2 regions of the Pseudomonas sp. B21-040 genome follow, and region 1 is predicted to be linked to the other one. Evidence: predicted binding sites of a transcription regulator. Region 1 holds the regulator's gene; the other holds the start of a gene.
What was found. Region 1 encodes sigma-54, which starts transcription at its own class of promoters, with help from an activator protein. Its sites were predicted from a motif close to ANTGGCATNNANNTTGCTNT; they were not measured.
Positions count from the first base shown of each region.

Region 2: a site for sigma-54 is predicted at 1,590-1,609, ahead of LOY55_RS08650 (circularly permuted type 2 ATP-grasp protein). Genes of this name have one in related genera too.

Region 1 is NZ_CP087176.1:965,210-968,417, reverse strand. Features, by position in the region: gene lptB (LPS export ABC transporter ATP-binding protein) at 1-386, shown strand, start outside; gene LOY55_RS04270 (RNA polymerase factor sigma-54) at 573-2,066, shown strand; gene hpf (ribosome hibernation-promoting factor, HPF/YfiA family) at 2,141-2,449, shown strand; gene ptsN (PTS IIA-like nitrogen regulatory protein PtsN) at 2,462-2,926, shown strand; gene rapZ (RNase adapter RapZ) at 2,929-3,208, shown strand, end outside.
Region 2 is NZ_CP087176.1:1,900,183-1,903,390, reverse strand. Features, by position in the region: gene LOY55_RS08655 (alpha-E domain-containing protein) at 1-135, opposite strand, end outside; gene LOY55_RS08650 (circularly permuted type 2 ATP-grasp protein) at 148-1,557, opposite strand; gene LOY55_RS08645 (ribonuclease E inhibitor RraB) at 1,955-2,296, opposite strand; gene LOY55_RS08640 (hypothetical protein) at 2,510-2,743, opposite strand; gene speE (polyamine aminopropyltransferase) at 2,904-3,208, opposite strand, start outside.

The sequences.
Region 1 (3,208 bases):
GTCGCAAAGAGCTGGAAAGCCTGCTGCAGGAATTCCATATCAGCCACATCCGCGACAACCTTGGTATGAGCCTGTCGGGTGGCGAACGCCGCCGCGTGGAAATTGCCCGGGCACTGGCGACTAACCCGAAATTCATCCTGCTCGACGAACCTTTCGCCGGCGTGGACCCGATTTCGGTCGGCGACATCAAACAGATTATCCACCACCTCAAGGCCAAGGGCATTGGCGTGCTGATCACGGACCACAACGTCCGTGAAACCCTGGATATCTGCGAAACCGCGTACATCGTCAACGATGGCCAACTGATCGCCGAGGGCGACTCTGCCACCATCCTTGCAAACGACCTGGTGAAAGAAGTCTATCTGGGCCATGAGTTCCGCCTGTAAGCATCGAGGTGTCTGGCTAGTCGACTGAGCTCCTGGCGCAATTAACACAGCAGTGTGTTTTTTATTGTTACGGCGCTCTAGGCAAACACTTCAGTTTCAGGCATATAATTTGCTTATGTTTGGCGCTCCGGCGCCCTGTAGTGGATGGCGCATGTGCGCCGGCGAATAAGGTGTTAAGCCCCTGCCATGAAACCATCGCTAGTCTTGAGAATGGGCCAGCAGCTGACGATGACACCGCAGCTGCAACAGGCCATCCGCCTGCTCCAATTGTCGACCCTGGACCTGCAACAGGAAATCCAGGAGGCTTTGGAGTCCAATCCGATGCTCGAACGCCAGGAAGAAGGCGACGACTTCGACAACGCCGACCCCTTGGCCGACAAAGCCGAGCAGCCACCCAACGCCGACATTCAGGAACCCTCCTATCAGGAAACCGCCCCCACGGTGGACAACCTCGAGGAAGGTGACTGGAACGAACGCATTCCCAATGAACTGCCGGTCGATACCGCATGGGAAGACGTTTACCAGACCAGCGCCAGCAGCCTGCCGAGCAACGATGACGACGAATGGGATTTCACCACTCGCACATCGGCCGGCGAGAGCCTGCAAAGCCACCTGTTGTGGCAACTGAACCTGGCACCGATGTCCGACACCGATCGCCTGATCGCCGTGACCCTGATCGACTGCATCAACAATCAGGGCTATCTGGATGAAACCCTCGAGGAAATCCTCGAAGCCTTCGATCCGGAACTGGACATCGAACTGGACGAAATCGAAGCCGTCCTGCACCGCATCCAGCAATTCGAGCCTGCCGGCATCGGCGCTCGCAACCTGGGCGAATGCCTGCTGCTGCAACTACGCCAGCTGCCAGCCAAGACGCCTTGGCTGGCCGAAGCCAAGCGTCTGGTCACTGACTACATCGATCTGCTGGGCAGCCGCGACTACAGCCAGTTGATGCGCCGCATGAAGCTCAAGGAAGACGAACTGCGCCAGGTCATCGAACTGGTCCAGAGCCTCAACCCGCGTCCCGGCTCGCAGATCGAATCCAGCGAAGCCGAGTACGTCGTGCCTGACGTTATCGTGCGCAAGGATAACGAGCGCTGGCTGGTAGAGCTCAACCAGGAATCGGTGCCAAAGTTGCGGGTCAACGCGCAATACGCCGGATTTGTCCGCCGTGCCGACACCAGCGCTGACAACACCTTCATGCGCAATCAGCTGCAAGAGGCCCGCTGGTTCATCAAGAGCCTGCAAAGCCGCAATGAAACCTTGATGAAAGTTGCCACCCAGATCGTCGAGCATCAGCGCGGTTTCCTGGAATACGGCGACGAAGCCATGAAGCCTTTGGTCCTGCATGACATTGCCGAAGCGGTGGGCATGCACGAATCGACGATTTCACGGGTAACCACGCAAAAATTCATGCATACCCCTCGGGGCATTTATGAGTTGAAATACTTTTTCTCCAGCCACGTAAGTACCTCCGAAGGCGGTGAATGCTCGTCCACAGCGATTCGCGCGATCATCAAAAAACTGGTTGCCGCGGAAAATCAGAAAAAGCCGTTGAGTGACAGCAAGATCGCTGGTTTACTGGAGGCACAAGGCATTCAGGTGGCTCGCCGCACCGTCGCCAAGTATCGCGAATCCCTGGGGATCGCGCCTTCGAGCGAACGTAAGCGGTTGATGTAGGGCCACGCCACAGCGTTCCAGTGGCAGGCATTTCTGCCTGCCGCTTTATGCACTGGCAACGAAGGAGAAGCTGTATGCAAGTCAACATCAGTGGACACCAACTGGAAGTGACCGAACCCCTGCGCACCTACATCGGCGAAAAACTCGAACGATTAGAGCGGCATTTCGACAAGATCACCAACGTGCAGGTCACGATGACCGTCGAGAAGCTGAAGCAGAAAATCGAAGCCACCCTGCATATTCCCGGCAATGAAGTGGTCGCCAACGCGGAACATACCGACATGTACGCAGCGATCGATTCACTGACCGACAAGCTGGATAAACAACTCAAAAAGCATAAGGAAAAGACCCAGAGCCTCCTCCAGGGTGCAACCGGTCGTTAACACTCCCAACCCATGATCCGACTTGAAAACATCCTGACCCCCGGCCGTTCCCTCGTGAACGTGCCGGGCGGCAGTAAAAAGAAAGCCCTCGAGCAAATTGCCAACCTGATCGCCCGGGAAGTGCCGGATCTGGAGATGCAAGATGTCTTCGAAGCGTTGATCGCCCGTGAAAAACTCGGCTCGACCGGTTTTGGTAACGGCATCGCCATCCCCCACTGCCGTCTGAAGGGCTGCATCTCGCCCATCAGCGCCTTGATGCACCTTGACGCGCCCATCGATTTCGATGCCATCGACGGGGCCCCGGTTGACCTGCTGTTCGTACTGCTGGTCCCGGAAGCCGCCACCGATGCGCACCTTGAATTGCTTCGTCAAATAGCCAGCATGCTTGATCGCAAGGAAGTGCGGGAAAAACTGCGTAGTGCTCCGAGCAACGAAGCCTTGTATAAGGTTGTTCTGGAAGAGCAAAACGGTCAGTAATCATGCGCTTGATCATCGTCAGCGGCCGCTCCGGCTCGGGTAAAAGCACCGTACTCGATGTTCTCGAGGATAACGGCTACTACTGCATCGACAACCTGCCCGCCGGACTGCTGCCGGAACTGGCCGAGCGTGCGTTGATTCATACCGAATTGTCGCAACCACTGGTCGCCGTATCTATCGATGCGCGCAATCTGCCGAGCCATCTTTCGCGGTTTCCCGAGTTACTCGAGGAAGTCCGTAGCCGGCATATCAAATGCGATGTGCTGTACCTGGACGCCGACG
Region 2 (3,208 bases), 930 kb from region 1:
GTGCAGGCCGTTGCCGCGACCATCCTGCGGCATCAGCGACAGCGAATAACTGATGTCGAGCATCCGTGCGAGGTTTTCCGCCCGCTCCAGGTAACGCGACATCCAATACAGATCCGAGGCAGTTCTACTTAACATGGCAGGCTTCCTTCAATCCTCGACCACCCAGGTGTCCTTGGTTCCGCCACCCTGGGAGGAATTCACCACCAGAGAGCCTTCACGCAGGGCGACACGGGTCAAACCGCCGGGCACGACCCGGGTTTCGCGGCCAGACAAAACAAACGGACGCAGGTCGATATGGCGTGGCGCAATGCCGTTTTCGACAAAGGTCGGACAGGTCGACAGGGACAACGTCGGTTGCGCGATGTAGGCGTGCGGCTTGGCTTTGATCCGCTCTCGGAACGACTCGATTTCCGCCGTCGTCGCCGCCGGCCCCACCAGCATTCCGTAACCGCCCGAGCCCTGGGTTTCCTTGACCACCAGATCCGGAAGATTGGCCAGTACGTGGGACAGCTCAGACGGGTTGCGGCACTGGAACGTCGGTACGTTCTTCAGGATCGGTTCTTCGTCGAGGTAGAAACGGATCATGTCGGTGACAAACGGATACACCGACTTGTCGTCCGCAACGCCCGTACCGATGGCGTTCGCCAGCACGACATTGCCGGAGCGGTACGACGACAGCAGCCCCGGAACGCCCAGCATCGAGTCCGGATTGAAGGCCAACGGGTCGAGGAACGCATCGTCGAGGCGACGGTAGATCACGTCGACGGCTTTCGGGCCGTCCGTGGTACGCATGAATACTTTGTCGTCACGCACAAACAGGTCCGCACCTTCCACCAGTTCAACCCCCATCTCCCGAGCCAGAAAGGCATGCTCGAAAAAGGCGCTGTTGAAACGACCCGGCGTCAGCACCACCACGCTCGGATTGTCGATCGGGCTGGAGCTTTTCAGCGTGTCCAGAAGCAGATTCGGATAGTGATCGATGGGCGCGATGCGTTGTGCCGCGAAGAGTTCGGGGAACAGCCGCATCATCATCTTGCGGTCTTCGAGCATGTAGCTCACGCCGCTGGGTGTGCGCAGGTTGTCTTCGAGCACGTAATACGTGCCGTCACCGTCGCGCACCAGATCGACGCCAGAGATGTGCGAATAGATATCGCGATGCAGGTCCAGCCCCTGCATCGCCAACTGGTATTGCTCGTTGGCCAGCACTTGCTCGGCCGGAATGATGCCGGCCTTGATGATGCGCTGCTCGTGATAGAGGTCGGCAAGGAACATGTTCAATGCCTTGACCCGCTGAATGCAGCCGCGCTCGACGACCCGCCATTCGCTGGCAGGGATGCTGCGGGGGATCGTGTCGAAGGGAATCAGGCGCTCTGTCCCCTGCTCGTCCCCGTAGAGCGTGAAGGTAATCCCGGCGCGATGAAATAACAGATCGGCCTCGCGTCGCCGTTGTGCCAAAAGCTCGTCAGGCGTTTCGGCCAGCCAACGGGCAAACTCCCGATAATGCGGGCGGACCTGGCCGCCGGCATCGTACATTTCATCAAAATAGGTGCGGATCATGCCGTACTCCTTGTCACCCGGACATCCAGACCTTCGCAAGGCCCGTGCCAGCGGCATAAACGCTTTGATATCAATCAGTTGGATTTTCACACCGCCAATACCGCACCAATCCTGTGCAGCAAACGCCCCAACCTGATTGCCCCCGCTTCATTGCAAGGCGACGTTGTCGCCTATCACCAGCATAGTCAGAGTTGATTTCACTGCCCGGTTTCGGCCCGGGATAATCCGCGCATTCGCTGGAAAAACAGCCCGAACTTCCCTTTAGCCGCCTGCTCAGGCGGTTTTTTTTTGCCTCGGATTCTTGTTTCAGGGTTTTGCCAGCAGCGGTTTACTGCGCCCATAAACCAAAACGGCCAACCCGAAGGTCAGCCGTTAGTGCGTGTCACTGTTCATAGGATTATGCGAGTAGCCCTCGTACCTCCTGCTTGACGCCCCATCCTTCAATGATGCCGCCCAGAGGCTCGACCACCGCCTCGAAACCTTGCTCGAAATCGCCGATGTCATCATAAGTGGCGTACATGACCTTGCTCAGTTCGAGTGCCCATGCGCCATCGTCGCGCACACTGATTTGCGCATTCAGCGATTCGCCACGGTAATGACCTGCTGCTCTGCGGGCCCGCTCCTCGTCGGGAAAAATGGCGTAGAACTCGATGGGGTGGAATCTTGAAAAGTCGAAACCGCCTTCTTTCATGCGGCGCAGTACCGAGCTGCTGATGTCTTCTTGATAGGCTGTGCTCATGAAACGTCCCCCTCATAGTGATGGATAGACTTTCCGTATTCCCGGCACACGCAACCGAATGGTGCGTGCGATGCGGCAACCTCGTTGCCGGTGGGAAGCAAGCATGTAGCTGACAAGACCAGACCTTAGCGATCCATTCGCTGATCTCGATTGCAGAGTAGCCTCAAGAGAGAGCCGCTGCCAAGGCCTGGATGAGAATGAGACAGGAGGTGTTCAGATTGGCGTGATGCCGAGGATTTGGATGCTGTTCTGGGCTTTGAGGCTTTTGACGCCGGCATCAACGGTTCGTCCTTCCAGATCATTCAGATCCAGTTCGGCGGCCACAGGAAGAAGCCTGGCCTTGATGAGTTTGGCTGCTTCCTCGTTGTCCGGGCACTCGTCGCACTCAAAGACTTCGTCGATGGTTTCGCCGTGATCATCCACGAAAGTGATTTTCCACTTTTGCATCAGTGCCTCCTCGATAAAACCCATGGATGGGCTTACAAGCATCTCGACCTTGTTAGCAGGCTAATTGTTCCACTGACGCGCTCCAGGACAGATGAAAAAAAGGGCCGGTAGCGGTGTGTTTTCACACCACCACAAACGGCCCTTTCTGATTGACGCGGGATCAGTCGTTGCTTGGCTTGTTCACAGCCTGCAGGACGTATTGCGGCAAGGCAAAAGCGCCGATGTGTATCTCTGGATTGTAGTAACGGGTGATGATGCCGCTACCGGCAAAGCGCTGCTGCAGGGTTTCGCGGGACAGTTTGCGATAAGCGGTATTGGTCGCGCCCCAGGCAAACGTCATCGAGCCGCCGATGTAGGTCGGCACGGCCGCCTGGTAGAAGTGCCAATCCGGGAACAGGCTGCGCAGGCGCCCGGCGGTGGTTTTGACTTCTTCGATCTGCATGAACGGCGTGCCGTTCTGGGTCA